2 regions of the Priestia sp. FSL P4-0332 genome follow, and region 1 is predicted to be linked to the other one. Evidence: predicted binding sites of a transcription regulator. Region 1 holds the regulator's gene; the other holds the start of a gene.
What was found. The regulator LexA, encoded in region 1, represses DNA repair genes until DNA is damaged. The targets are predictions, from matches to a motif close to CGAACATATGTTCG.
Positions count from the first base shown of each region.

Region 2: MKY06_RS10920 (YolD-like family protein) is a predicted target of LexA. The motif match lies at 1,424-1,437, and genes of this name have one in related genera.

Region 1 is NZ_JBBOUA010000001.1:3,965,478-3,970,084, reverse strand. Features, by position in the region: partial or broken gene MKY06_RS20900 (glycosyltransferase) at 1-244, opposite strand, end outside; gene MKY06_RS20895 (hypothetical protein) at 277-1,722, opposite strand; gene lexA (transcriptional repressor LexA) at 1,934-2,551, opposite strand; gene yneA (cell division suppressor protein YneA) at 2,698-3,027, shown strand; gene MKY06_RS20880 (YneB family resolvase-like protein) at 3,081-3,749, shown strand; gene MKY06_RS20875 (DUF896 domain-containing protein) at 3,819-4,049, shown strand; gene tkt (transketolase) at 4,217-4,607, shown strand, end outside.
Region 2 is NZ_JBBOUA010000001.1:2,163,097-2,167,703, forward strand. Features, by position in the region: gene MKY06_RS10910 (ketoacyl-ACP synthase III) at 1-230, shown strand, start outside; gene MKY06_RS10915 (YitT family protein) at 380-1,219, opposite strand; gene MKY06_RS10920 (YolD-like family protein) at 1,468-1,821, shown strand; gene MKY06_RS10925 (hypothetical protein) at 1,944-2,084, shown strand; gene MKY06_RS10930 (DeoR/GlpR family DNA-binding transcription regulator) at 2,466-3,218, shown strand; gene pfkB (1-phosphofructokinase) at 3,215-4,129, shown strand; gene MKY06_RS10940 (PTS fructose transporter subunit IIABC) at 4,142-4,607, shown strand, end outside.

The DNA of each region.
Region 1 (4,607 bases):
ACCCAATAATTCCATCTGAAGCAAACTTGATCATCTTTTTTAAAGGATATTTTGTTTCACCAGCAAAGCGTTCATCGCGCTCATATTCTACATATGTTTGCCTGAAGCCAATCCAAGACATCATTCCTCGTACAAAACGATTGCGTTCAGTCATTTTTTTGAATACATCCGCTACTTTTCGGTCGATAATACGAAAATCTCCCGTGTCTTTAGGGATTTCGATATCGGACATATAATTTAAAAAGCTGTTTACATCCATACGTATGCGAACAGCTTTTATGTTTTAAACCGATCTTTTAATAAATTCCATAGGGAACTCACTCCGAGACTAATGCTGATCAGAATTCCTGATAGAGCTACTATTAAAGCGATATATTCAAAGATAGAAAACTGCTTCATACTATCCCAATGGATGTTTCCCTTTAGTTTGCTAATAACTAAATTCATTCCGTAAATACCGGAAAGAACCGTGTAAATCGTTAAAATTAATAATAAGTAATTGTGACGCTTGGCTGCGATTTTCTCTTGATTTTGGTACAAAGTACCAAGGGTTTCTTTGACTTCTTGATAAAGAGAATTGATATGAAAGATTTTTTTAAAGAGCTCAGAAAACTCTTGACCTTCTGTACGAGAGCTAATTTCTAAAAACAAATATTTACCTGAAAACACGGTAATAGAGCGGATTAGTCGTTCAATGCCCTCTGAATTTTTATGAAACGTGAGCTGAGAATATTCATAAGATAGTTTTAGCAACACGATTTTATAGAAAAAATGTAAAAATAAATTATAGTAATGCTGGCCAAATAGATGATTCATCAAAAGCTGATCCGTTTTAGAGTCTGTCGATTTAGAAATACACGAAAACACATGGTCTGTTATGACGTAATAGGTTTCAGGAGCCCATCTGGAATACACGTGTTTAGTATTATACGTTTTAATATACTCATGATTGTGTGCAGAAATAAACGCTTTCCCGCCAGGCGTATAGCTATTTAGCTGTCCAGTACGAAATAAAGTTGTGGAATTAATCTCTTGCTCTTGATTTACCGTTACATAACTTAACACAAACATCCGTTCATCGATAAAATAAGGAAGGCTCCCAACGTGCTGTTCACGTGTGGCTTCTTTCTTGATGTGTTCGTTCAAAAATGGCGCGAGCTGTGAAAAAATATAATCTTGCACTTTGCTATAGCGATGATGTTCATAGGTAATGGTGGATCCATGCTCTTCAGCAAGCTTCGGTTCTAATACACGAAAATGATTCATGAACTCTAAAATATCATCATAGGTGTAATGATTATGGCTCATCTCAGTGCGAATGGTCATGACGCCAATTTCAAAAGGACATAAAAAAACATCCACAGACAGCACGTTGCTAGACACGGTGGTGGAGGAAGTGTGTAAAGTAATGGTATGGTCTATTTTTTTTGAAAATCTAAGCAACCCTTCTTTTTCGCACGAGTCAGGGAATAGAATGCATTCAATGTAAGGAAGAAAATATTGATCCAGGCTATCATGAGATACGTAATATTGTTCTCCGTAGTATTCTTTTTCTAAATGTTTGTTTTGAATGGAAAAAAACTCGAACAAATTTGCTTCCAGTGCATGAACAAGCTGCTCTTTATTTTTTCGGTCAAAGGAAAAAGGAAAAAGAAACATGTTCATTGCTTTGGTAGGTACAATGGTTTGAAATGGTTCTGTTTTCCTTGGTGTATTGGTCATAAACTACATCCTTTTTATAGTCGGTTGTATTTCCTTGTAAGAGTCGAGGAAATGCAGGTAGAAAGTAAAGGATAAAACAAGCTTTATAAAAACCGTTCTACCTGCCTGCGATGATTCAATGTATCATTTATAATATGCCAATTTTTTTAGAAAACAAACGTAAAAAAACCAACTAACATCATGATTAGTTGGTTTTACATACAGTGTCTGATTAGTGAATCGTGCGATATACACCAGTTACTTTTCCTAAAATCGTTACGTGGCGAAGAATAATAGGCGCCATCGTTGAATTTTCAGGCTGTAAACGAACGAAATTTTCTTCTTTAAAGAAGCGTTTTACCGTTGCTTCGTTGTCTTCGGTCATAGCGACCACAATATCTCCATTATTAGCTGTTTGCTGCTGACGTACGATTACCATATCGCCATCTAGAATACCTGCTTCAATCATACTTTCTCCCATAATTTCAAGCATAAATACATGATCATCTGGAGAAACGAATTTATCTGGAAGAGGGAAATATTCTTCCACATTTTCAACGGCTGTTATAGGAAGACCCGCTGTTACTTTACCAATAACAGGAACATTAATGACATTGCTTTTAGGGATGTTTACTTCGTCTAGTTGAAGAACTTCGATTGCTCTCGGTTTTGTTGGATCTCTGCGAATTAACCCTTTGCTTTCTAAACGAGCTAAATGCCCGTGTACAGTGGAGCTAGAGGCTAATCCTACCGCTTCCCCAATCTCGCGAACAGAAGGCGGATAACCTTTTAATTTTACTTCGTGCTTAATAAAATCTAGTATGTCTTGTTGACGTTTTGATAGCTTCATATTTTTCACCTCGATTTTAGCTATTCTTTAGGTGAATTATACCACGTGATGTGTCAATATACAAACATAAGTTCGAAGAATTCCATTGACAGAAACAAATGTTCTCACTAAAATAAGAACATATATTCTGATAGGGGGATCATAATATGCAACAATTCTTACATTCTATGAAACATTACGCTATTTTTTTTGCAGTTATCGCTGCACTTACATATGTATTGACGCTGGTTTTAGGAGCGGATAAAGTAGATTTAGACAAATATTCAACGGTTACTATTACAAAAGGAGATACGCTTTGGGACTTGTCCAACAAGTATCATAATCACCATCATTTGACCACCAATGAATTTGTCAAATGGGTTGAAGAAGTCAATGATTTAAACTCAGACACTGCCCAGTCTTTATCTCCTGGAGATAAATTATATATTCCTGTTTTAAAAAAAGAGTTACATAATCAAGTGGCAATTGAACAGTAGTGTGTAACGGCCGTTCCTGAATATTGTTAGAAGCCGAAAAGGTCGTGATAAAAGTGGATGCCATTATTTATTGCCGTGTCAGTACGGATAAAAAAACCCAAGAAACATCTTTACAGCGCCAGCAAGAAGAATTAAAAAAGCTTGCTGATCTTCACCATCTAAAGGTGAAAAAAGTCGTGATGGAAAAAGCAAGCGGATATGATGTAGACAGAGAGGGTATTTTGGATGTTCTTCATACAATGAAAGAAGAGAAAATATCTGTGCTGCTCATTCAAGACGAAACACGATTAGGCAGAGGAAACGCCCGAATTGCGCTGCTTCATGCTTTTCATAAAGAAAATGCTACAATCTATACGATTAGTCATCAAGGCCAGCTTCAGCTTTCAGAATCTGATTCAATGGTGTTAGATATTATTAGCTTAGTGGAAGAGCATCAGCGGAAATTACATAATGCTAAAATTAAAAGAGGAATGAAAAGAGCCGTAGAAAAAGGTTATCGTCCGCAGCAAAATTTAAAAAATCAAGGAGTTAACTCGGGAAGAGAAAAAAAAGAAGCGCCGATTGAAGAAATTGTCCGCCTTCGTCATAACGGCTTAACCTTTGCTGAAATTTCAGTTACGCTAAAAGGTTTTGGTTATAATATTTCAAAAGCGACGGTACATCGTCGCTATCAAGAGTACCAAGACAGTGCTCAATCTCTTGATAAAACGAAAGAGATTTAGTAAGATGACTACATGTTGCCGGAACGGTTCGGTAATTTTAATTATTGATTATAAGGAGATAGGTTTTATATGCTATCAAAAGATAAACTTGCTCGTATTAATGCTCTTTCAAAAAAGGCAAAGGCTGAAGGGCTGACAGAATCTGAAGCGAAAGAACAGCAAGAGCTACGTCAGGAATATTTAAAAGTTTTCCGACAATCTATGACAAATCACCTTCATACGATTAAAGTTGTGGACGAAGAAGGTAAAGATGTTACGCCTAAGAAGTTAAAAGAGAGTAAAAAGAAGCGTCTTCACTGAGACGTTCTAGTAAAACTAGAGGGAGAGTTCCCTCTAGTTTTTTGTATATTTTTAATAAGGCACACAAAAACTGTAAAAGTGGAAATTTTTTTGGTTCAAGTATTGTACAAATAAGCAAATCATTAGTATGATAACATATGTACATAGTTTTGAAAGGAATGAAGAGTATGACACAACGTATTGAAGATCTTTCGATTGCAACAATTCGTACTTTATCAATCGATGCGATTGAAAAAGCAAATTCAGGTCACCCAGGTATGCCAATGGGAGCTGCTCCAATGGCATATACATTGTGGACAAAATTTATGAACATCAATCCAAAGAATCCAAACTGGTTCAACCGTGACCGCTTTGTATTATCAGCAGGACACGGATCGGCACTATTATACAGCTTGCTTCATTTAGCTGGATATGACTTATCAATTGAAGACCTTAAAAACTTCCGTCAATGGGGAAGTAAAACACCAGGTCATCCAGAGTTCGGTCATACAGCAGGTGTTGATGCAACAACTGGCCCACTAGGACAAGGTATTGCAATGGCTGTTGGTAAAGCAATGG
Region 2 (4,607 bases), 1.8 Mb from region 1:
TTCGAATGATCGAAGCTATTTGTGCTAAAACAGATGTTTCAATGGATAAAACGTTAACGAGTGTGCAATACTGCGGAAATACATCTTCAGCTTCTATTCCGCTTGCTTTAAACGAAGGAATAATGACAGGAAAAGTACAGGATAATGACCTCCTTATTCTCTATGGGTTTGGAGGAGGATTAACGCACTGCGGTCTGTTAATCAAATGGACGTGTAAAGAAAAAAGCTAAAAGGCGTCGCCTTTTAGCTTTTTTCTTTTTCATTACAGAGCTTTTTATTGTCGTTATAAGAAAGTTTTTTCTTTTTATAACAGCAGGTTTACTGTATTTTCAGCGCAAACATATATAATAGAAAAAACCCGCTTTTTTATAGCGGGTTTTCAGCTGGCTTTTGGAATGGTAAAACCTACTCCAAAGACGTCGCGCACATCGTGGACGACCACAAAAGCCTGTTCGTCAACTTTATGAATAATGCGCTTCAACTCCAGAAGTTCTTGTTTGTTCACAACGACGTACAATACGTCTTTTGCTTCTTTTGTATAGCTTCCATGAGCAGAAAAGACGGTGACTCCGCGCTCCATCTTTTTATTGACTTGTTCGGCTACTTCAGCTGAACGGTGTGAAATAATGGTGATTGCTTTGCGAGGGTTGAGTCCTTCAATGATATAATCAAGCACCTTTGTTCCGATGTAAAGAGAAATAACCGTATACATCGTCTTTTCTCCACCGATAACAAAATAAGCGCTTGCTACAACTAATAAGTCAATTGCCAGCATCGTTTTGCTAATATTCCAGTCTAGATATTGATTAGCTAAACGGGCAATAACTGCAGAGCCTCCGGAAGTTCCGCCTCCTCTAAACACAAGTCCAAGTCCTACACCAGCTAAAATACCAGCAAAAATAGCCCCCAGTAACGTATCGTCAAGAGGATTTCCCAGTCCTTCAGTTATATGTAGGAATAGAGACGTGAAAATAATACATATAATTGTGTAAGCAATAACACGTTTGTGAAGCAGTTTGTATCCGATCAGTACCAGCAAACCGTTTAATATAAAGTTTGTGATACCGGGAGACCAGCCTAATACATAATAGGTAATCATTGTTACACCGGTTACACCGCCTTCAGCTAATTCATTTGGAATGGCAAAGTAATTAATGGCCAGTGCAAAAATGAGGCTCCCTAGAATAATGAGGATAATTTCTTTTATTTTATTAATCATGAACGTTACCTCCAATCATCAAAAACTCCGAAAACACAGTCATGACAATGTATTATACCAACTCTAGAGACCGAATTAAAGATGGGATATTATTATTTTTTTAAAAATCAGTTTCTGCTATTAACATAAAATCTTTTGACAGTTTTTATGGAGTATGAAAAAATGAATTGTTTGCTTTTATTTTGATTAAAAAGTTTTGCAATGAGAATGTTCGTTCGGTAAAATAGAAGCAAGAGTCAAGGGGGAGAATGAACGTGTATCAAGATGAACTAAAACAGTATGCAAAGTTAGTAATGCCCGAGCATTTAGAGAAGATGAAGAAAATGTACAGTCCCGAGGCGCATAAGCAGTCTTTAGGGTTGAAAAAAGAAAAGATTGAGCATATTGAAAATGTCATTATGAACAGTTACTCGGAGCATCATCCAGTAACGCTTCACGTCTATGAAGCAGGACATATTCAAAGGTATGAACGAGTGACGATTGATAAAGTCTCGCTGCAGTCGAATACGCTGATGGTTACAGGCCCTTGTTATACATATTCGATTCGAGCGGATGCAGTAATTGAAGCAGATGTATGGAAAGATGAAAGCTACTCTAGCTAAGAGTAGCTTTTTTGTTCGTTTTGTATCTTTTTTTTAACGCATGCATACAATACATAAAAGCATATTCTGCGAGTAGTAACTTCTAGCTACTAGGAAATTTTAATTAAAGAAGGGATTATTGTATGCAAAATGAAAAAACTCAAGTAAGAGAAATCGAATTAACGCAGTTCATTAAAAAAAGACTCGTTCGTTTTATCTCAAGTTTAGCTATTTCTTCTGCCCTTGCTTCCATATTATATATGCTTCTGTTTTTATTTAAATGATGGGTCACTTTGAGTTGTCCAAAAAGGTGGACAACTTTTTTTGTGTGTAGGCTTTTATGAAATCAGGATAAGCTATACTCGATTCAGTCAGAAAAATTCAATCGGTCAAGAAATAGTCAAAAACAGTCATAGCTAATTGAGTAGAAGAAAACCTTTACATATAATGAGAAAAGTAGACAAATTCTTGAATTACCAGCATATTTCCTTTTGTACGAACTATTATTAAACCAAATACAAATCTAATTATTCGTTCAAAAAACTTTATTTTGTAATTAAAAAAATGAATGTTTTTGATTTTTTATGATTGATTTTGAATGTAAACCGTGATAAAGTAAGTACATGAAATAAATGAAAACGCTTTTTTGAAAAAGGAGCTAGAACATGTTAACGCCGGAGAGACATCAACTAATCTTAAAACTTTTAAAAGAGAAAGAACTTGTAAAAGTGCAAGAGTTTATCGAAGTTACAGGCGCTTCGGAATCCACCATTAGAAGAGACTTAAGTCAACTAGAAGAAGAGCAAATGCTCAAACGTGTTCACGGTGGCGCTTCGCTTATTCGCAGTAAACGAATCGAACTGAGCGTTATCGAAAAATCTGCTAAAAATGTTCAAGATAAACGAAACATTGCAGAGTATGCGGCTTCCATTATAAATGAAGGTGACTGTATTTTTTTAGATGCAGGAACTACAACGTATGAAATGATTCCTTTTTTAAAGCAAAAAGATGTAGTTGTCGTGACAAATGGTTTAATGCATTTAAACCCGATGCTAGAACAAGGTATCACCCTCTATTTAATTGGGGGATCTGTTAAACATAAAACGGGCGCTTTAATTGGCAATGGAGCTCTTTTAAGTCTTGAGCAATATCGTTTTGATAAGTGCTTTATGGGAGCGAATGGAATTCATCATCAATATGGATATACAACTCCTGATCCAGAAGAAGCATTGATCAAGCAAACGGCAATGAAGCTGTCTAGAGAATCTTATATTTTATCAGATTCCACTAAGTTTTTTGAAACAAGCTTTGCGAAAATAGCCGATTTACATGAAGCAAAAATTATAACAAATGACGTACCTAGCGATGTACTTATACAGTATGCAAACAAAACAGACATAAAGGTTGTGAAATCATGATTTATACATGTACGTTGAACCCATCCGTTGATTACGTAGTACATGTTTCAGCATTCGAAGAAGGCGGGCTTAACCGCACAACGAATGAAGCCAAGTTTCCAGGAGGAAAAGGCATTAACGTCTCTCGCGTTTTAAAGCGATTAGGTGTTGATAATAAAGCCCTCGGTTTTGTAGCCGGCTTTACAGGAACCTATATCGAAGACTACTTAAAAGCGGAGAATATCGAAACAGCTTTTACAAGAGTTGAGGGAGATACCCGTATTAACGTAAAGTTAAAAACAGAAAAAGAAACAGAAATTAACGGTCAAGGACCTGCTATTACAGACGAAGCGCTTCAGTCTTTATTGACTCAAGTAAAACAAATGACTGAAGGCGATATCTTCGTATTAGCGGGGAGTATACCGAAAACGCTTCCAAGTTCTGTGTATAAAACGTTAACTGAACTAGCAGCAGCGAACGGAGTAAAAGTTGTAGTAGATGCAAGTGGAAAAACTTTGCTAGACGTCGTGTCCCACAAGCCGTTTTTTATCAAACCCAATCATCATGAACTTGCAGAATTGTTTGATGTAGAAGTAAACAGTGCAGAAGATGCGCTAGTGTACGGTAAGAAGCTCGTGGAACAAGGAGCGCAAAACGTCGTTGTGTCTATGGCAGGTGATGGAGCACTTCTTATTAACGAAAGCGGTGTCTACAGTGCCACAGTCCCTAAAGGAACGGTAAAAAATTCTGTTGGAGCTGGCGATTCACTTGTAGCTGGATTTATTGCTTCTTATGTAAAACAAGGAGATTTATTAGAAGCTTTTCAAACAGGAGTAGCTTCAGGAAGTGCCACAGCATTCTCACTTGAATTATGTACAGCAGAAGATGTAAAGACGCTTCGTGAACAAGTGTCAATCACAAAGGTAGAGTAGGGGGAGACGAGAATGAGAATTACTGAATTATTAAAAAAAGATACAATCATTCTTGATTTAAAAAGCACGTCAAAAGCTGATGTTATTGATGAATTAGTTGGAAAATTAGACGAAGCTGGTCGCTTAAGCGACCGAGCTGGCTATAAAGAAGCAATTTTGAATCGTGAATCTCAAAGCACAACGGGAATTGGGGAAGGCATTGCCATTCCGCATGCGAAAACAAGCTCGGTAAAAACACCGGCCATTGCATTTGGACGCTCAACAGAAGGTATCGATTATGAATCATTAGACGGACAGCCTGCGCACTTATTCTTCATGATTGCAGCGAGTGAAGGAGCGAATAATGCTCACTTAGAAACACTATCTCGTTTGTCTACGTTATTAATGGATGAATCGTTCCGAAAAACGTTGCTAACAGCATCATCAATTGATGAAGTCATTAAAGCAATTGATGATAAAGAAACTGAAAATGAAGCGC